DNA from 2 places in the Gordonia sp. NPDC003504 genome. Region 2 is predicted to be linked to the other one. Evidence: predicted binding sites of a transcription regulator. Region 2 holds the regulator's gene; the other holds the start of a gene.
The links. Region 2 encodes LexA, which represses DNA repair genes until DNA is damaged. Its sites were predicted from a motif close to CGAACANNTGTTCG; they were not measured.
Positions count from the first base shown of each region.

Region 1: ACWDPV_RS06015 (DUF222 domain-containing protein) is a predicted target of LexA. The motif match lies at 3,753-3,766, and genes of this name have one in related genera.

Region 1 is NZ_JBSFPC010000002.1:389,830-395,373, forward strand. Features, by position in the region: gene ACWDPV_RS05990 (response regulator transcription factor) at 1-312, opposite strand, end outside; gene ACWDPV_RS05995 (SRPBCC domain-containing protein) at 385-870, opposite strand; gene ACWDPV_RS06000 (DUF899 domain-containing protein) at 870-1,580, opposite strand; gene ACWDPV_RS06005 (winged helix DNA-binding domain-containing protein) at 1,668-2,864, opposite strand; gene ACWDPV_RS06010 (RidA family protein) at 2,867-3,265, opposite strand; gene ACWDPV_RS06015 (DUF222 domain-containing protein) at 3,783-5,045, shown strand; gene ACWDPV_RS06020 (lipase family protein) at 5,309-5,544, opposite strand, start outside.
Region 2 is NZ_JBSFPC010000016.1:58,071-73,718, forward strand. Features, by position in the region: gene ACWDPV_RS21880 (DEAD/DEAH box helicase) at 1-1,076, shown strand, start outside; gene ACWDPV_RS21885 (hydrogen peroxide-inducible genes activator) at 1,108-2,058, opposite strand; gene ACWDPV_RS21890 (peroxiredoxin) at 2,197-2,784, shown strand; gene ACWDPV_RS21895 (carboxymuconolactone decarboxylase family protein) at 2,796-3,329, shown strand; gene ACWDPV_RS21900 (TetR/AcrR family transcriptional regulator) at 3,391-4,014, opposite strand; gene ACWDPV_RS21905 (MDR family MFS transporter) at 4,088-5,515, shown strand; gene ACWDPV_RS21910 (hypothetical protein) at 5,553-5,798, opposite strand; gene ACWDPV_RS21915 (aminotransferase family protein) at 6,069-7,298, opposite strand; gene hrpA (ATP-dependent RNA helicase HrpA) at 7,385-11,338, shown strand; gene nrdR (transcriptional regulator NrdR) at 11,312-11,818, opposite strand; gene ACWDPV_RS21930 (LysM peptidoglycan-binding domain-containing protein) at 11,843-12,109, opposite strand; gene lexA (transcriptional repressor LexA) at 12,726-13,466, shown strand; gene ptsP (phosphoenolpyruvate--protein phosphotransferase) at 13,506-15,179, opposite strand; gene ACWDPV_RS21945 (DeoR/GlpR family DNA-binding transcription regulator) at 15,434-15,648, shown strand, end outside.

The sequences.
Region 1 (5,544 bases), on a different contig from region 2:
CTTGTCCTCGATCGAGTCCTTGGCCGACAGATACAGCGCCGGTGCGGCGATACCGTCGGCGCGGAGTCGGCGCAGCAGCCCGAATCCGTCCATTCCCGGCATCATCACGTCAAGGACGAGGACGTCCGGTTTGAAGTTGCGGCACCGGTCGATCGCCTCCGGGCCACCCGCCGCGGTCTCGACCTCGTACCCCTGGAACTTCAGCGACACCGACAACAACTCACGAATATTCGCCTCGTCGTCGACGACGAGGACTTTCGCTCCCTGGCCAGATTCATTCACGCCTATCACCTCACACCTCCAGTCTGCCATGAGCCTGGACTTTGACTGGGAGCTTTCTGTGAGGTCTGACCTGCGGCGATGAGTGTGTCCGGGTGCCGGCCGTCAGCCTGCCGTGAGGGCGGCGTCGAGCGCCGCCAGGGACTTCTCCAGGAATTCCGGTCCGAACGGCGGCATGCCGCCGATGTCGGCGCGCACGGATTCCGGGGTCCGTGACCAGTCGTAGGTGAGGGTGACCCGGGTGCCGTCGGCCTCCGATGCGAGGTGATAGCGCCACTCCCATCCACCGGGGCGGTGTCGACCGGCGTCGTCGATCTCGCCCGGCAGCCACGCGATGTCGGTGTCGGGAACGATCTCGCTGACGCGGTTGTGGACGACGTAGTGCCCGTCGGCCTTGTCGAAGTACATGTTCATCGCGAAGATCTGCCCGACCTCGGTGAGCGAGGCGGTGTCCACGGCGTCACGAACCCAGTCCGACGGCTCGGTGTCCTGATGTCTCGTCGGATCGCGCAGCAACGCGAAGACGTCCTCGGGCGCGGCGTCGACGAACCGCGAGACGACCATGGTCTCGGCTGCTTGGGAGGTGGTCATCAGGAGTCCTCTCCGTAGAAGTGCGCGATGTCGGCCGAGTCCGCCCAGCCGGAGTAGGTGGGTCGTTGCGGCCAACCGTCCGGCGAGTCCTGCCATTCCTCTTGCCTGCCCCACGGCAGCACGTCGAGCAGCGCGAAGCTGTGACCGAGTTGTTCGGTGCCGCGACCGTTGGTGTGCCAGGTGCGGTAGACCCGGTCGCCGTCGCGGAGGAATACGTTGATCGCGAATCCCTCGCCGGGTGCGGCGTCGACCTCGGACCCGAAGGTGGTGCCGGCTGCGGAGAACCATTCCATCCGGTTGCCGACGCGACGCCGGTAGGCCAGCGCCTCGTCGATCTGGCCGTTGGTCACGATGACGAATCGGGCGTCATAGTTGTCGAGGAACTCCAGCCGGGTGAACTGCGAGGTGTATCCGGTGCAGCCGGGGCACTGGAACTCTGCGCCGTCATTCCACATGTGGTGGTAGGTGATCAGCTGGGATCGGCCGTCGAAGATCTCGGCCAGGCTGATCGGGCCGTCGGCGCCGGTCAGGGTGTGGTTGGTGACCTCGACCATCGGCATGCGTCGTCGTTGGGCGGCGATCGCGTCGAGTTCGCGGGTGGCCGACTTCTCCCGGCGACGCAGGTCGTCGAGGGCCGTGCGCCAGGCGGCGTCATCGACCACCGGCGGCATCGCCTGCGGGTTCTTGGGCGTGGACAACTGGTCGTTCATGGCGGACTCCTCACCGTCGATGCGTGGTGGCCGCAGGCGTGACAACCGCGGCCCCGTACAGAGACCGACCGGTTCGGATCGCAGAACTCATCGCTGCTCTCGCAATCCGCGGACGAACGGGGCCGGGTAGCCGGGCCGGATCTGGGCGCCACCGAGCCAAGTGGCCAGTTCGTCCGCCCGATCGTCGACGGCGCGACGAGCGCCGGCGGGCAGCTTCTCGAAGAGATGCACCCGGATGCTCGTGTCGTCGTCGCGGTACCAGCCACCGACGATGCGACCGTCCCACCACACGGTCTGGCCGCCGTTGCCGTTGCGATCGAAGATGTGCTCGCCGTGTGGCCCGAGGTAGAAGTCGCGGATCTTGTGACCCATCGTGGTGGAATCCAGTTCCGGCAGCAGGACGGCCTGGGGTTCGAGATCATCGTCGTCGGGCGAGACGACGTCCTCGGCGAGGACGTACCCCACCGAGCCGTCGTCGAGTTCGACCTCGGCGATGTCGAGTTGCGCCAACGCCTGCCGCACCGCAGCCTTGGTCGAACCCAGCCACCACACCAGGTCGGATTCGGTGCCGGGGCCGAAGGACGCGAGCCAACGACGGACCATCGCTGCATACGCGGTCGCGGGATCGGGCGGATCGAGTTGCTCGCCGAGCCAATCCCGCATGGACGACCACGAGGGTCTCGACATATGCCATCCCGCCGAATTGGGTCCTCGCACAATGTCTCCCGCGGCACTCATCATGTTGATGATGCGCGGCAACATCGGGTTCGTGCCGCCGTACGACTTTCCCGGGCTCACGATGACCGTCCGGTTGAACTCGGGCAGGCGCTCGCGTATCTGCGACGATGTGAGAGTGACGCCGTCGACGAGTTCGGCGGCGACCGCCGTGCGCGCCGCGTCGATCCATCCGTCGGGATCGGTGCACCACTCGCTGCGGCGGAGATCGCGGAGCATGTTGGTGCGTTCGGATGCCGTCACCCGGGGGCCCACGGCACCCACCGCCTCCCGCAGGAGGTCGCGAGGAAACACGAAAAGCGTTCGGCGCATGGCCAACTGCTTGACCAGACTCCGGTCGACGTAGAGCGCGTCGTCCATCGATGCGGACGTAAATCCGTCGATGCGCGCCCACGCGGCGAGGTAGACGGTCGACGGTGTGGTGGAATGCAGGCCGACCATCGATTCGGCGGTCTCGACGACGGACGTCGCGCGTGTGTCGGCGGCCAGTCGGTGGCGGCGTAGCAACCGGTTTCGGCGGGCGCGGTCGGTGACTCTGGGACGCGTCATGATCACCCGTGCGGCGGTGCGGCGACCGCCTCGATCTCGACGAGTTGACCGTCGTACGGAAGTACGGTGACACCCATCATCATTGCCGGAGGAACGGTCTCGAACTCGGCGACCACCGCCTCCCACGCGACGTAGAGATCGGCCTGAAGTCGTTCCGCCACATAGATGGTCAGCTTGGCGACGTCGGCAAACGTGGCGCCCTGCTCACCCAGCACGGCCGCGAGGTTCGCCAGACATATCCGCGTCTGCCCCACCACATCACCGAATGCGCCGACCGCGCCGTTTTCATCGAGCGGACTGATACCCGCGGTGAAGATGAGCGACCCCGGCGACACCGTCGCGCTGTAGGGAAACCCACCGTCGTGCAGAACTGATGACCCATTGAGCCGTACTCGAGACATGCCGCCACTGTAGCCGCCCGCACCGACAATCCGGACCCGTTCCCATGTCGCCACTGACAGCGCTCGCCTCTTCGCTGACGGCGCTCTCGATATCGGTGACAGCGCTCTGGATCACGCTGACAGCGCTCTCCTCATCACTGACAGCGCTCTGTATTACGTTGACAGCGCTTTCGATTCCCTTGACAGCGCTTTCGATTCCGTTGACAGCAACCCAGTTTCGGTCGCGGCGACCTCACCCCACCGGTCGAGCCGACCCCATCCCGCCGGTCGAGCCGACCCCATCCCGCCGGTCGAGCCGGACGGAGCGATAGCGAAGTCCGAGTCGAGACCACGCAACCCAACGCTGGAATCTTCACCACCACAACACCTCCCGCGAAATCGACGCCCCATACCACACCCCACCGACAGAAAAATCCGGTCGACGACGAGTTATCCACAGACCAAACGTTATGCACAGCAACAGGATTCACGAAACTGACCCTTGCCACGAACGGATATCCGGCGTACTGTGGTGAACATGATACCGGGGGAACTTGACACCACCATCGACTTCTTATCCGAACTCGACTACACCAACCGCAGCCTCACCCGCGACAACGCAAAGCACGCACTGCACGCCATCCTGCTCATCCGCAATCTCGTCGACCATCATGCGAGTGTGCTTGTCGGACTCTGCGATCACCTCAAGGTCGCAGAGAACGAGGGCCGCAAACTTCAAGAGCTACTACACGAATGGGGTGTCGCCCCGGCCTCGGCGTCTCGCATGATCCGACTGGGCACCACACCCGACATCGAGCGAGTGCACCGCCACACCGCGCTGGGCACGCTCTCGGCCGAACACGCCGACGCCATTGTCCGAGGATTGGCGCACATCGAGAAACGATCCGGCGAGCCCGTCACCACCGAAGAACGCGACGCCCACAGCATTGCCCTCCTCGGGCACGCCACCGCCGGGTTCACACCCGCCGAAATCCGCGACTACGCCAAAAGCCGAGGAAATCAGCAGGCCGATGACACCGACGGTTTACCCGCCGCTGAGGACCGTTCGATCAACACCCTGGACTTCCACGATTCCGATGATGGACGCCTCACGGTCACCGGCGATCTGCACGCCGTACTCGGGGAGAAGTTGAGGACGGCGATCGAAGTGTTGTCGGCGCCACGACCCCAACCCGACGGATCCCGCGATCCGCGTTCCGCGGGTCAGATGCGTGCCGACGCATTGGAGATCATCCTCGACACCGCCGCCCACGCAGCCCGAGGCGAGCACTGCGACGACGGACCACGCATGCCCACCGAGTTGGTCAACCTCACCATCCCCACCGGCACACCATCGTTGGCGTCGTTGCAGTTCATGGGATCGGTCACCGAAGCCACCGCCCGCAAACTGTGCTGCGACGCCACCGTCGGCGTCATGATCGTCAGCAAAGACGAGGTACCACTATCGCTCGGGCGCACCATCCGCTTGTTCAACCGGGCCCAACGACGCGCCCTGGCGCACCGGGATAAGGGGTGCATCAAGTGTGGAGCACCGCCCTCGCGGACCCAGGCGCACCATATCGTCCACTGGGTTGACGGCGGCGAAACATGTGTGGAGAACGGCGCTTTGCTCTGTTCGGCCTGTCATGACGATGTCCACCATAACGGATGGGACGTCGTCATGGGAGCCGATCACCACCCGTGGTTGATTCCACCGGAAAGTGTTGACCCGCAACGCAGGTGGCTGCGGTCGTATCACCGCCGGACCATGACGTTGGATGGATTGCCGGGTGCGGCATGATGATTCGGTTCCAGCCTTGGCTTGCGGGGCCTCCTTGCGTTGAGCTCCGTCGAAACGACACGGCTCGACCGACGGGCAAGGGCTCGACCAACGGGGTAAGACCCTCGCCCACAGATAGATAACAGACCAACCAACCCGCACCCGGCTCCGGCCGGGACCGCATCGGTACCTTGACAAGTCCACAGTGAAATGTGAATGCCGGGAACAGGTATCGCAGCTCGACGGCCCTCTAGTGAGGGTGCGTAGCACGCGATACCCATCCCTCAGGCGCTCAGGCGAGCGCTCATCCAGTCGATGGTCTGCATTCCGAAAAGGTCTGTACCCCAGCGGTACATGTTGGTGAGGAGTGTCAGCATGCTGCAGTCGGTGGGCTGATAGTCGACGCGGGTGCCGCCACGGCGGTACGTCGCGGCCAGGGCTCGGGCGTCGGCAGCGGGAACCAGCGACATGAACGAGTCGTCGCGGGCGCACGATGCGATCAGCACGGGCGCCTTGGGTG
Region 2 (15,648 bases):
CCCGGGTGCGACGGCTGCGGGCCCGAGAGTTTCATCAGATCGCCGGGCGCGCCGGGCGCGCCGGCTTCGACACCATCGGCTACGTCGTCGCCCAGGCACCCGAACACGACGTCGACAACGCCCGCGCGGTCGCCAAGGCGGGCGACGATCCGAAGAAGCTGCGCAAGATCGTCCGCAAGAAGCCGCCCGAGGGGTTCGTGTCGTGGGGCGAGAAGACCTTCCTGCAGTTGGCGCAGGCGCCTGACGAGCCGCTGCGCTCGCATTTCCAGATGACCACCGCGATGCTGCTCGAGGTGCTCGGCCGGCCGGGTGACTGCTTCGCCGCGATGCGACATCTGTTGGAGGACAATCACGAGCCGCGGGATCGGCAGTTGCGTCACATCCGGCACACCATCGCGCTGTACCGGGACCTGCGCAACGCCGGCATCGTGGTGCAACTCGACGAACCCGACGACGAGGGTCGGCATGTCTCGCTCAGCGTCGACATGCCGGAGAACTTCGCCCTCACCAATCCCCTGTCGGCGTTCGCGCTCGCCGCCTTCGAACTCCTCGACCCGCAATCGTCGACGTATGCCCTCGATGTGGTCTCCGTTCTCGAATGCACGCTGGAGGATCCGCGTCCGGTGCTGTTGGCGCAGCGCAAGGTGGCGCGGGATGCGGCGATCGCGGAGATGAAGGCCGACGGCGTCGAGTACGAGGAACGGATGGCGCGCCTCGAGGAGATCACCTGGCCCCGTCCGCTGGCCGATGAGATCACCTATGCCTTCGACGTCTACCGTCGCGGGCATCCGTGGGTGTCCGGGTTTCCGCCGAAGCCCAAATCCGTGCTGCGGGAGATGCTCGAACGGGCGATGACCTTCACCGAGTTGATCTCGGCCTACGGACTCGCCCGCAGCGAGGGCATCGTGCTGCGGTATCTCTCCGACTGCTATCGCGTTCTGCGACAGGGCCTTCCGTTGGCGGTTGCCACCGACGAGATCGAGGACATCACCGATCGGGTGGGCACCATGGTCCGCGAGGTCGATTCCAGCCTGCTCGACGAGTGGGAGGAACTCGCCGCGGTCACCGGGCGGTGAGACGCGGCACGGTCGTCCACGCACACCTCGCTCAGGCCGGGACGACGCCCGCGACGACACGTACCGAGCCACCCGCACCGATCAGGCCGGCAATGACCCCGGCGAGCCGACGATAGGCGTCGTCGCGCCCCGAGGACTCGCGGTAGACCAGCCCGACGCGCCGCCCCGGTCGCGGCGCGCTGAATCGGGCGGTTGCCAATTCTCCTCCGGCGGTTTCGGATTCGACGGCCGTGTCCGGGATCAGGGTGACGCCCAGTCCACCCTCGACACACTGCACCGCGGTCGCAAGCGATGCCGCACGGGTCTGACCGAGGTCGGGCGAGACCCCGGCGAGCCGGCACACCTCGAGGGCCTGATCACGCAGGCAATGCCCCTCGTCGAGCAGCAGCAGCGGGAGTTCGGCCAGGATGCTCGGGTCGACGCGCCTGCGGCCGGCCAGCGGGTGCCCGGACGGCAGGGCGAGTACGAAATCCTCGTCGTACATCGGGATCTCGGCGACTCCGGGCGCCTCGGCGGGCAACGCGAGGATCGCCACGTCCAGTGAGCCGTCGCGCAGCGCGGCGAGCAGCCGCGCGGTCTGATCCTCCACCACCAGCAGCCCGAGGTCCGGCAGTTGTTCCGGCAATCCGCGCAGCACGGTGGGCAGGATGTAGGGGGCGACGGTCGGAATCAGGCCGAGCCGAAGGGTGCCCACCAACGGGTCGTCGGCACCCGCCGCGGCGGCCAGGAACTCGTCTGCCGCATCGGTCACCGCGATCGCCCGATCGAGCAACGTGCGCCCCTCCGGTGTCAAGAAGACACGCCGCGTGGTGCGTTCGATGAGTTTGCGCCCCAACCCGTTCTCCAGACCCGCCAGCGCCTGCGACAGCGACGGCTGACTGACCCCGAGTTCTGCTGCGGCAGAGCCGAAGTGATGTGTCCGCGCCAACGCCACGAAGGCCCTCAGACCGGCCAGTGAGGGTTGATAAGTTTTATCAGCCATACCTATCAGTATAGTGCTAATCATCACGTTTCACTTTCGCCGGTTTCGGCGCAGAATTGAGGGGTAACCACTACGACACGTCGTCGTCGCATGCGCCGACGACGCTGTCACGCGAGACGAAAGGGAGCGTCACACGCCATGGCTCTGCTGACAATCGGGGACCAGTTCCCCGCCTACAACCTGACCGCTGTCATCGGAGGCGACCTGTCGAAGGTCGACGCCCAGCAACCCGACGACTACTTCACCCAGATCTCCAGCGATGACCATCCCGGCAAGTGGCGGATCATCTTCTTCTGGCCCAAGGACTTCACCTTCGTGTGCCCGACCGAGATCGCCGCATTCGGAAAGCTCAACGAGGAGTTCGCCGATCGCGACGCCCAGGTCCTCGGCGCCTCGGTGGACAACGAGTTCGTCCACTTCCAGTGGCGTGCCCAGCACGAGGACCTCAAGACCCTCCCCTTCCCGATGCTCAGCGACCTCAAGCGCGAACTCGTCTCGGCTGCAGGCGTTCTCAACGCCGACGGGGTGGCCGATCGCGCCACCTTCATCGTTGACCCGAACAACGAGATCCAGTTCGTGTCGGTCACCGCGGGCTCGGTGGGCCGCAACGTCGACGAGGTGCTGCGGGTCCTCGACGCCCTGCAGTCCGACGAACTGTGCGCCTGCAACTGGAAGAAGGGCGATCCGACGATCAACGCCGGCGAACTGCTGACCGCAAGCGTCTGAGAAGGACTGATATGAGCATCGACAATCTGAAGGAAGCCCTTCCCGAGTACGCGAAGGACCTCAAGCTCAACCTGTCGTCGCTGGCGCGCACCACCGAGCTGAACGAGCAGCAGTTGTGGGGCACCTTCCTCGCCGCCGCCGCCGCGAGCCGAAATGCCAAGGTGCTCACCGAGATCGCCGAGGAGGCCGGTGACACCCTGTCGGCCGAGGCCTACAACGCCGCCCTCGGCGCCGCCTCGATCATGGGCATGAACAACGTCGCCTACCGGGCCAAGAGCTTCCTCGGCGACGACTACGCCCAGGTGCGGATGGGTCTGCGGATGAACATCATCGGCAACCCGGGTGTCGACAAGGCCGACTTCGAGCTGTGGAGCCTGGCCGTCTCGACCATCAACGGCTGCCACGACTGCACCGCGGCCCACGCCAAGGTCGTCCGCGACGCCGGACTGACCAAGGAGCAGGTGTGGGAGGCCGTCAAGGTCGCCGCCACCGTCTCCGGTGTGGCCCAGGCCATCTCGACCACCGAGGTGCTGGCGAACGCCTGATCATCCAGTACGACGACGGCCCGGTCACAGTGACCGGGCCGTCGTCGTGTCGGCACCCCGCTCATCGGCCGTCGGCGCTCGGCGTTGCCCGCGGCATCACCAGCGGCAGCACCACCTCGTCGACGATGCCGGTCATCTCCGCGTCGGTCAGTGGACGCATGTTCATCATCAGGTCGTGCCGGAAGAGGTCGAAGGCCACCGCCCGCACCCGCGGCGTCAACCGTGCCGGGTCGATCTCGCCCCGCGCGATCGCCCGATCGAAGACCTCGTCGATCGTGCGCGCCGCGCACTCACCGAACGCCTCCCTGCGCAGGTCCGCGAACGACCTTCCGGTCTCGGCGTGATAGGCGCCGACGACGGCGACGAGCAGGGCCGCCGTCTCACCGCGACTGTCATTGGAACGCCGCAGCAAGGCCAGCAGATCGCCGCGCAGCGAGCCGGTGTCCGCCGGCTCGCCGCGGGGCAGCCGATTAATCGCGTGCGTGATCGCCGCCCCGGCGAGCTCGTCCCGATCCTCCCAGCGCCGATAGATCACCGGCCGCGACGTGCCGGCCCGCTCGGCGACGGCTTCGATGGTGAACCCGGAGTACCCGGAGTCGGCCAACTGAGCCCAGGCCGCATCGAGAATCGCGTCATCGAGTTCCTGGCCCCGTCGCCGACGCGGTCGATCATCCGTTGGATACATTTGCGTATCTTATCGCACGGGCGTAGCTTGCCTTAGGTACAGACTCGTATCTTACGGATGGGAAGGCTCGCGCATGGCCACATCGCACCCCACCCCGGCCGCACCGCCGATCCCCCGTTCGGCGATCCTCTCCGCGATGGTCCTGATCGTCGGTGGCGTCGCCGTCATCTTCGATTCGACGATCGTCAGCATCGCCCTGGACACCCTGGCCCGGGACCTGTCGGTCAGCATCGCCACCATCGGTTGGGTCGCCACCGGCTACCTCCTCGCTCTGGGCGTGACCATCCCGCTCGTCGGTTGGGCCCAGTCGCGTTTCGGCGGCAAACGGCTGTGGCTGGCCGGCCTGGTGCTGTTCATGCTCGCCTCGATCGCCTGCAGTCTGGCGTGGAATGCCGCGAGCCTCATCACGTTTCGGGTGATCCAGGGCGTTGGCGGTGGCATCCTGATGCCCCTGATGGCGACGCTGGCCATTCAGCAGATCCCGGGTGGTGGGGCGAATCTCGGGCGATTGATGGCGATGATCAGCCTGCCCGCCGCACTCGGACCGATCCTCGGTCCGGTGGTCGGCGGCATCATCCTCCACTGGGGCGGCTGGCCGTGGCTGTTCTGGGTCAACGTCCCGTTCTGCATCATCGGTTTCGCGCTCGCCTGCAAATACCTGCCTGCCGACGGCCCCACCGCACGTCCCCGGCTCGACACCGTAGGACTCCTGCTGATCTCCCCCGGTCTCGTCGGCGTCCTCTACGGACTCTCCAACGTCCACGGCGACGGCGGCTTCGCGCGCACCGACGCCTGGTTGCCGATCGTCGTCGGCGTCACGCTCGTCGCAGCCTTCGCCGCCCGCGCGATGCGCCGTCCGGCGTCCGCCCTCATCGATGTCGGTCTACTCACCCGCCGGCCGGTCGGGTCGTCTTCAGCGGTGCTGTTCCTCTCCGGCGCCTCCTTGTACGGGTCGATGTTGTTGCTGCCGTTGTTCTTCCAGGTCGCACAGGGGGCGGGCCCACTCACCGCGGCCCTGCTGCTGATCCCGCAGGGGATCGGCGCGCTGCTGAGTCGAACGGTGGCCGGCAGGTACACCGACACCCTCGGAGCACGGATCGTCGCGATCACCGGATTCGTCGTCATGGGTGCGGCGACCGTCCCCTTCGCCTTCGCCGACGCGACCACGAACAACTGGTGGCTGATGGTGGTGTTGCTGGTGCGCGGTTTCGGCATGGGTGCGGTCATGATCCCTGTGATGGCCGTGGCCTATGTGGGCCTCGACCGGGACGAGATCCCGCACGCCAGCATCATCACGCGCCTGGCCCAGCAGGTCGGTGGCGCCTTCGGTACCGCAGTGCTCGCGGTCATCCTCGAGGCATCGGCGAGCGGCGCGCTCACCCCGGCCGACCGTGCCCACGCGTTCCACACCGCCTTCTGGTGGGCGGTGGGCTTCACCGTCGTGGCGGTCATGATCTGTGTGGCGTTGCCGTCCCGGCCGGCCGGAGCGCCCGATCACTGACCGGCCGAGACGATGACGTCCGAACGTTGCAGGCGGATCAGCCGGCATCCACGCCGTGGCGATGTTCGAGTGCCGCGAGTTCTCGTCGCTGCCGGTTGTCGGAGACGGCTTGACGAATGACCACGCATTGCCCGCGAGCTCCGGACACTTCGAGTGTGTCCCAGCGCAATTCGAGGCAGCCGACACCATCGAGGATCATCCGCTTGGTGCCGTTGGACTTCACCCGGACGTCGTTGCGAGCATGATCGATGTCGGTGCCGGTCAGGGAACGCAGGTCGGCCACTGTCTGGAGCGGCGACCTCGTCGAAGTCTGGATAGATGGACCGAGCCCGCCGATCGAGAAACAGCGCGCGCACCACGTTGCCACCGGGCGCGGACCCGGCGCCAACCCGATGGCGCTGTAACCCGATGGCGCTGTGCAACGCGACGGCGGCCATCGCCGAGGCGGTGACCCGGTCGGTCTCGTTGCCCGCCGACGTCGACGCGGCTGCGATCGAGGTCCTGCCGACCGTGCGAGGCGCACCGCCGATGGCGCACGCCGATCCCGGAGATCTCAGGCCAGTGCGGCCCGGAACCGTTCGGCCATGTCGGCAACCTGCTCGGTGGTCATCACGAACGACGGCGAGATCTGCAGTGCCCCTTGGCCTGCGGCCCGGCCACTGACGCCGTGCCGACGCAGCGTACCGACCGCGGCCATCGCGGTCGCTGCGTCGGTGAGCTGCACCGCCGTCACCGCTCCGAGCCCGGTGCGCACCTCGGTGACCGCGTCGAGTTCGGCAAGCGGGGCGAAATGAGTGGCCAGATCACCTTCGAGGCGTGCCGCATCATCGATCAGACCCTCGCGCTCGATGATGTCGAGGTTGGCCATGGCCGCGGCCGCCGCACCGGCGTGACCGCCGTAGGTGTAGCCGTGCCGCCACCAGACACCGCCGGCGAAGAAGGGCTCGGCGACGCGCGGTGCGATGAACACCGCACCCATCGGGACATACCCGGAGGTGAGTCCCTTCGCGGTGGTCATCATGTCGGGTTGAAGGTCGAAACGCGATGAGGCGAACCAGCTGCCGCCGCCGATGCGGCCGAAGCCGGTGACCACCTCGTCGGCCACGAACAGGATGTCGTGGTCCCGGCAGATCTGACGGACCTCGGCGAGGTATCCCGCCGGCGGCAGGTACACGCCGCCGGCCCCGATGATCGGTTCGCAGAAGAAGGCGGCCACCTTGTCGGCACCGACCCGTTCGATCAGTCCCAGAAGGCTTTTCGCGTCATCCCAGTCCACCGACTCGGCGTCGGGCATGAGCTGACCGTAGCCGTCGTGATTGACCGGGATGCCGGCCAACGACGTTCCGGCGACGTGCATGCCGTGGTAGGCCTTGGTGCGCCCGACGAGCAGGGTCTTCTCCGGCTTACCGACCTCGTTCCAGTACCGGCGTGCCAGTTTGGCCGCGGTGTCCACCGAGTCACTACCGCCGGAGGTGAAGAAGATCTTGCTACCGGGCACCGGCGCGATCTGCGCCAGCCGGTCGGCGAGGGCATCGGTGACGTCGGCGGTCAGATCACCGAAGCCGGAGTAATGCGCGAGCCGCCCGAGCTGCGCGGCCACCGCGTCGGCGATCTCGGTGCGTCCGTGGCCGACGTTGGTGAACCACAGCCCGGCGGTGGCATCGAGGTACTCGTTGCCGTCGACGTCCCAGATGCGGGCGCCCTCACCTCGGGCGACGACGAACGGACCCTTCGCGGTCACCGCACCCATGTCGGCGAACCCATGCCACAACGAACCAGCCATGACCTCCATGATGCCGGGCGGGTGTGCCGACGCGGTGATCGGGGGCGGGATCGCACCTCGGCGGCTGCCCATATCCTGGAGGGATCATGACACCACCGGATCGCCGCGATCTCCTCGAGCGGATTCGTGCCGTCGGCATCGCCGATGCCCATGCGCTTCGGCGGCGCCTCGACAAGCTCGGGCCGCAACCCTCCGCGGACCGACTGGCCGGACTGGAGAAATCCCTCGCCGGTGCCGAACGACGGGTCGCCGCCCGCCGCGCCGCCGTCCCCGTCCTGGAATTCCCCGAGGATCTGCCGGTCTCGGCGGCTCGCGACGAGATCGCGGCGGCGATCGCCGAGCACCAGGTGGTGGTGATCGCCGGTGAGACCGGGTCGGGCAAGACCACCCAGCTACCGAAGATCTGCCTCGAACTCGGCCGCGGTGTGCGTGGCGCGATCGGCCACACCCAGCCCCGCCGCATCGCGGCGAGTTCGGTGGCCCGGCGGATCGCCGAGGAGACCGGAACACGGATCGGTGAGGCCATCGGCTACTCGGTGCGCTTCTCCGACCGCTCCGGCGCCGACACGCTCGTCAAGGTGATGACCGACGGCATCCTGCTCCGGGAGATCTCCACCGACCCGATGCTGCGTCACTACGACACGATCATCGTCGACGAGGCCCACGAGCGGTCGCTGAACATCGACTTCATCCTCGGGTACCTGCGACGGCTGCTGCCGCGCCGACCCGACCTGAAGGTGATCATCACCTCGGCCACCATCGAACCGGGCCGATTCGCCCGGCATTTCACCACCGACTCCGGCCCACCGGTGCCGGTGATCGAGGTGTCCGGTCGGACCTATCCCGTCGAGGTGCGTTACCGGCCACTGACCCTGCGTGAGGACCCGGATGCCGGCGACGAACGCGGTGGCGGCGAACACGCCGACCTCGATCTGTTCCAGGGCGTCGACGCCGCCATCGACGAACTGTGGGGCACCGCCGGTCGCGGCGACATTCTGGTGTTCCTGCCCACCGAACGCGACATCCGGGAGGCGGCGGCGGCGTTGTCGCGCCGGGTCGCCGCGGGCGCCGAGGTAGTCCCGCTGTTCGCGCGGCTGTCCATCGCCGATCAGCAGCGCGTCTTCACACCGTCGGACGGACGACGAATCGTGTTGTCCACCAACGTTGCCGAGACCTCGTTGACCGTCCCCGGAATCCGGTATGTGATCGACTCGGGCACCGCGCGGATCTCCCGCTACTCCACCCGCACCAAGGTCCTGCGGCTGCCGGTGGAACCGGTGTCGCAGGCCAGTGCCCGCCAGCGCGCCGGTCGATGTGGACGTGTGGCCCCGGGTATCTGCATCCGGCTGTACTCCGAATCCGACTTCGATGCGCGGCCCGCCTTCACCGACCCGGAGATCCTGCGCACCAATCTCGCGTCGGTGATCCTGCAGATGACGTCCTTGCGTCTCGGCGACATCGAGGACTTCCCCTTCGTGCAGCCGCCGGATTCCCGCGCGGTCCGCGACGGTGTCGGCGTGCTGTCGGAACTGGGAGCGATCACGGTGCCGGGCAAGGGCTCCGGACGCGGCAGCGGATCGGACGCCGGCGGCCGAGACCCGGGCGAGGTGCGCCTGACGAAGGTCGGCGCCACGATGGCCCGCATACCGGTCGATCCGCGGATCGCCCGGATGCTGGTGGGCGCCCGCGACGAGGGCTGCCTCGACCACGTGCTGGTGATCGCGGCCGCCCTGTCGATTCCCGACGTGCGGGAACGCCCGGCCGAGCACCGGGAGGCCGCCGACACCAGTCATCGGCGTTTCGCCGTCCCCGGTTCGGACTTCCTGAGCTATACGCAGCTGTGGCGATATGTGCAGGAGAAGCGTAAGGAGATGTCGGCCAATCAGTTCCGACGCACCTGCGAGCGCGAGTTCCTGCACTATCTGCGCATCCGCGAATGGCAGGACCTGCACCGCCAGTTGCGCGGAATCGTCACCGACCTCGACTGGCAGATCCCCGAGACCGAACCGAATGCCGACGCGATCCACCGCGCCATCCTCGCCGGCCTGCTCGGCAACATCGCGGTCCGGGGCGCTGAGGGCCGCGAGTACACCGGCGCGCGCAACACGACGCTGATGATCTTCCCCGGGTCGTCGGTGTCCAAGAAACCGCCGGCCTTCCTGATGGCCGCCGAGATCATCGAGACGTCCCGGCTGTTCGCGCACACGGTGGCCGGGGTCGACCCGTTGTGGGCGGAAAAACTCGCCGGCGATCTTGTCAAACGCACTCACAGCGAACCGCACTGGTCCTCCACGCGGGGCTCCGCGATGGCCTACGAGCGGGTCACCCTCTACGGCGTGACGCTGGTGGCGCGCCGACGCGTCGACTACGGCCCGATCGACCCCGAGGTGTCGCGCGACCTGTTCATCCGGCATGCCCTCGTCGAGGGTGACTGGCGGACGAATCATCGTTTCTTCGAACAGAATCGGCAGTTGCTGACCGAGGCCGCCGACGTCGAGCACCGGGCACGGCGTCGCGATGTGGTGATCTCGGAGGAGCAACTCTACGAGTTCTACGACAAGCGCATCCCCGCCGAGGTGACCTCGGCGCGGCACTTCGACACGTGGTGGAAGTCGGCGCGGCGCACCGACCCGACCCTGCTGGATCTGACCCCCGCCGATGTGGCCGCCGACGTCGTCGTCGCCGACACCGACTATCCGGGGGCATGGCAGCAGGGCGACACCCGCCTGGAACTGCGCTACCGATTCGAGCCGGGCGCACCCGACGACGGGGTCACCGTCGTCATTCCGCAGGCCCTGCTCCCCCACGTCCGCAACGCCGGATTCGATTGGCTGGTACCGGGAATGCGATCGGAACTGGCCACCGAACTCGTCAAGACCCTGCCCAAACAGCTTCGCAAGACGATGGCCCCGGCACAGCGCTTCGCCGACCTGGCCCTGTCCCGGCTGACGCCTCGCTCCGAACCATTGGTCCGTGGGCTGGCCCGCGAGTTGTCGACGATCACCCGGCACACCGTGACACCGGCGGACTTCGCCGTCGATCGGCTGCCCGCCCACCTGCGGATCACCTTCGCCGTCGTCGACGAGGCCGGCGAGATCCGCAGGCGCAGCAAATCCTTCGCAGACCTCGCCGCCGATGTCTCGGATCGTCGCCCGACACCACCGGCCGACGTGCACACCACCTGGACCGCCGACGGAATCGGCACCCTCGCCGTCACGGAGACCGCCGACGTCGCGGGCCAACGCATCACCCGCCATCCCACGTTGCGTGCCGTCGGCGAGCCGGGCCGATCCGTGGGCGTCGCGCGGGCCACCGCCGCCACCGAGGACGAGGCCAACCGGATGCGGGTCGCCGGTGTCATCGCGCTGCTCGACCACACCATCACCGGACTCTCGTCGAAGGCATCGTCGGGCCTCGACCCTGCGGGGCGACTCGCGTTGAGCCAGAACCCCTACCGGGATGCGAGCGAGTTCTTCGCCGACTGCACCAGGCGGGCCATCCGGGATCTCGTCGACGTCGACGCGGCGGCCCGGGTGCGGTCACCGCAGCAGTTCGGTGCGCTGGCCGCTGCACTCGGTCCGCGCGTGCGTACGGCCGCACCGGAGTATCTCGCCTCGGCCGTCAACGCACTCCGGATGGTTGCGCCGCTGCGTCAGGCAATCGATGAGCATTCCGGTCATGTCGCCGCCGATGACGTCGCCGAGCAACTGGCCAACCTGATCTTCGACGGCTTCGTCCTGGCCACTCCCCGTGAGCACCTGGCCGACCTCCCGAGATATCTGGCGGCCGCACGCGAGCGGCTGGAACACCTTCCGGGATCGGCGGACCGGGACCGGGCGGCCATGAGCGCGCTCGACAGGGTCACGGGGCGGTGGAATCAGCGACTCGCCGAGGTACCCGAGGCCCGTCGCGATCTCGTCAACGAGCAGGCGCATTGGATGGTCGAGGAACTGCGGGTGGGTCTGTTCGCCCAGCGGCTGGGCACCCGATATCCGATCTCGGAGAAGCGCGCGTTACGAACCCTGGATCGACTCGGCTGAGAGGGCGTCGGATGTATCCGTGCCGTTGCGCCGCGTGAGGTTGCCCTGCAAATCGTCGATCTCGCGTTGGAAGTCCTCGAGGGAATCGAACGACCGGTACACCGACGCGAACCGCAGATAGGCGACCTCGTCGAGGTCGCGCAACGGTTTGAGAATGGCGAGACCGACCTCGTTGCTGGGGATCTCCGCAACGCCCGAGGCGCGCACCGTCTCTTCGACCTGCTGCGCCAACTGGGCCAGATCGTCCTCGTGGACGTGCCGTCCCTGGCACGCGCGGCGCACCCCGCGCATCACCTTCTCCCGACTGAACGGTTCGGTGACGCCGTTGCGCTTGACCACCGCCAGCACGGCGGTCTCCACGGTGGAGAATCGTCGGCCACAGGCGCTGCACGAACGGCGACGACGGATCGCCTGTCCCTCGTCGGCGACTCGGGAGTCGATGACCTTGGTGTCATCATTCCTGCAGAACGGGCAGCGCATGCATCGAGAATAGCGCCTCACCGTTCAGCGATATGCGGGCGTCAGCAGCGCCTGACCGACACGCAGGGCGCTGCCACCCATGTCGTTGAGCTCGACGATCTGGTCGATGACCGCCTGCCGCGGCATCTCGGGTGCCACGCGCGCGGCGACGGAATTCAGCGACTCCCCCGCCCGGACGTGCACCACCTGCGTGGCCACCGGCGTTGGGGCGGCGGATTCCTGGTAATCGCTGCCGGCGACACCGATCAGCCACACCAGCATCGCCAGCGCCACCCCGGTCAGCAGGGCCACCGCGGCACCGCGACGGCCCGCCCGACGGGACTGCGACGCGAGCCCGGCGCACGGCGTCCCGGCCGGGCGCCTGGGGATCGCGACCCGAGGCCGGTCGACCGGACGATTGTCGGCGGGGCGGTGGAGGTGCCGGTGCCGCGCCACCGGGGTGGCGCGGCGAGCCGGCCGTCCTGCGTGCACGATCGCGCCGCACCGGGGCGTGACATCGTCTCGCACCGCACACCGGGCGTCGGGAAAGGCACCCAAACGGGCACCGGACGGGGTGCGCCGAACCGTCGCCCGACGCGCCTGACCTGCGGTTTCATTGCGAACCAAGGTGTTCTGCATGAGAGTCTCCGATCTCGATCACTTCTCGATCACTTCTCGATCACTCGTTCGAGGAACTGATGTTCGAAGTTCTATCACGCACCTCCGACAATTTCTCGCGACACGTCGAACAAGTGTTTGAAGTTGTCGGTGACCTGGACTAACCTGGCCGTTGACCAGCAGCGCAGACCCGCGGACAGCCCCCGCCGCACCCCGGACAACCGACCGCATCGGACAACCGACTGCACGGGACAACCGACAACACCGTCCGACCACAGCAGAGTTTCCGACCGAAAGGATCGAACACCCGATGAGTGAGAAGAACCGACGTTCGACGACGTCGACGTCGTCGACCAAGCGCGGCCGCGGGCCGGCCGCCGCCGACGAGCCGGAGGTCCCGTTCGACGCGGTGGCCGCGGAGGCCTCGCTCACGCCGCGTCAGCGGGGCGTGCTCGATGTGATCCGCAAGTCGGTGCGCGAGCGCGGCTATCCGCCGAGCATCCGCGAGATCGGCGACGCCGTCGGGCTGGCCTCGACGTCGTCGGTCGCTCATCAGCTGCGGACACTGGAACGCAAGGGACTGCTCAAGCGCGACCACAACCGCCCGCGTGCGGTCAACGTGCAGGACGGCGAGCACACCCCGCCGGACGACACCGCGGTCGCGTCGAATCTGCCCGCCCCCACCTTCGTTCCGGTTCTCGGACGCATCGCGGCCGGTGGACCGATCCTCGCCGAGGAGGCCGTCGAGGACGTCTTCCCGCTGCCGCGTGAACTCGTCGGCGAGGGATCACTGTTCCTGCTGAAGGTGGTCGGCGAGTCGATGATCGACGCCGCGATCTGCGACGGCGACTGGGTCGTCGTGCGCCAGCAGAACGTGGCCGACAACGGTGACATCGTCGCCGCGATGATCGACGGCGAGGCCACCGTGAAGACCTTCAAGCGCAAGGACGGTCATGTGTGGCTGATGCCGCACAATGAGCATTTCGAACCGATTCCCGGCGACGACGCCGCCATCCTGGGCAAGGTCGTCACGGTGATGCGCCGGATCTGATCCGACCCCGGGCCCGCCCGATGCGGCGCTCGCCGAGGTTCAGCCGGCGAGCGCCGCGGTGGCGGCGGCACGTGCGGCCGCGGGTGAGGAGGTCGCCAGTGCTGCACTCGCTGCGGCGCGGCACGCATCGAGGGTGACGCCACCGAGTTTGGCGCCGACCGCTGCCGACGCCGCCGGCGCACTCGACAACGAAGTGACGCCGAGTCCGACGAGTACGCAGGCCAGCAGCGGATCGGCGGCGGCCTCACCGCAGACGCCGACAGGTTTGTCCATTCGCTTTCCGGCCTCGGCCACCATCGAGATGAGCGCGAGCACCGCGGGCTGCCACGGATCGGTGAGTTCGGCCAGATCGGCCGACATCCGGTCGGCCGCCATCGTGTACTGCGTCAGGTCGTTGGTACCGATCGACACGAAGTCGACCTCGGCGAGGATCGACGACGCGAGTATCGCGGCGGACGGGATCTCGACCATCACGCCGGCGACCAGGCCGCGCCCGCGCACTGCGGCCGCGAACTCCGCGGCCTCCTCGGCCGAGGCGATCATCGGCGCCATCACCCACGGAGTACTTCCGGTCTCGCGGGCCGCCGCCGCGATCGCGTTGAGTTGCCCGGCCCGGATCTCCGGGTGTCGAGCGGTGATCCGATTACCCCGGACTCCCAGGGCCGGGTTGGCCTCGGTGCCATGGTCGACGAATTTCAACGGCTTGTCCGAACCCGCGTCGAGCGTCCGCACGACGACCTTCCTGCCCGCGAACGCCTCCAGCACCTCGCGGTAGAGCTCGGTCTGCTCGGCCACCGTGGGCGCCTCGGCGCTGTCGAGGAAGGCCAGCTCGGTGCGGAACAGGCCCACTCCCTCGACCGGATATGCGGTGGCGGCGCGCGCGGAGACGCCGTCGGCCACGTTGGCCAGGATGTCCACCGCGTGACCGTCGGCGGTGCGCCCCGGCCCCGTCCAGCCCGCCACGAGTTCCGCCTCGCGTCGGCTCTCATCGACGGCCACCCGTGCCTGATCCGGATCCGGTTCCACCACAACGGTTCCCGCGGTGCCGTCGACGAGCACCAGGGTTCCGGCGGTCACCTCGTCGAGATCGGCGACCGCGACGATGCACGGAATGCCCAACTGCCGGGCGATGATCGCGGTGTGACTGGTCGGACCGCCGAGCCGGGTGACCAGCGCGGTGACCAGTTTCGGATCGAGTCCGGCGGTGTCGGCCGGTGCCAGATCGGCGGCGAACAGCACCGAGGGCTCGGCGGGCACCGGCACACCTGGTTCGGGTTGTCCGAGCAACTCGGCCACGACACGATCACGGACATCGTTGAGATCGGTGACGCGCTCGGCCATCAGACCACCGAGTTTGGTGAACAGCGCGGCGAACTGCTCGGTCGCCGCGGTCGCGGCCGACGCCGCCGACGACCCGGAGGAGATCAGCTTGCCTGCCGCGCCGATCCACCCGCGGTCCTCGGCGAGGCCCGCGGTCGCGATGAGAACCTCCGCGGCCGCACCGGAGGCATGTGAGGCACGTTCGCGCAGTCGGGCGGAAACCAGCCCGGCCGCGTCCACGAAGCGGGACAACTCCGCCTCCCGCGCGTCCTCGGGGATCGTCACGGTGTCGTGCACCGGGGCGATCCGCTCGCCGGGGCGAACCACCGGCCCGTAGGCCTTCCCGCCGACCACGGGAGTCCCACGCAGTTCCTGACCCTGCTGATGTTCCACTGCGTTGCCCTTCGTTCGAGGTTCGTATCAGCCGTCGTCGGCCGATCTGTGGTCCGTGCTGTCTCGAGATCGCTCTCTCGGCGGCCCGATCTGTGAAGAATCTGCCCGCCACACATCTCTTGTGATTGAAGTTACAAGAAATCCTTGACTTGTCAACACAAACAGGCGTAAACAAAGACATAGCAACACCGACTTCCACTCAAACCCACATGGACGCAGACATGCCGTCACCCGTCCTCTCCGATCGGAGCAATGTGTACGCCGAAGAAAGACAGCAGGCGATTGCCGAACTGGTTCGTTCGCATGGCCGCGCATCGGTCAGCTCGCTCGCCGAGCGATTCGATGTCACCAGCGAGACAGTGCGCCGTGACCTGGCAACCCTGGAGCGCTCCGGACACCTACAACGCGTCCATGGCGGCGCGGTCCGACCCGAACTGGTTCAGCTCATCGGCGAGCAGGACATCGCCGA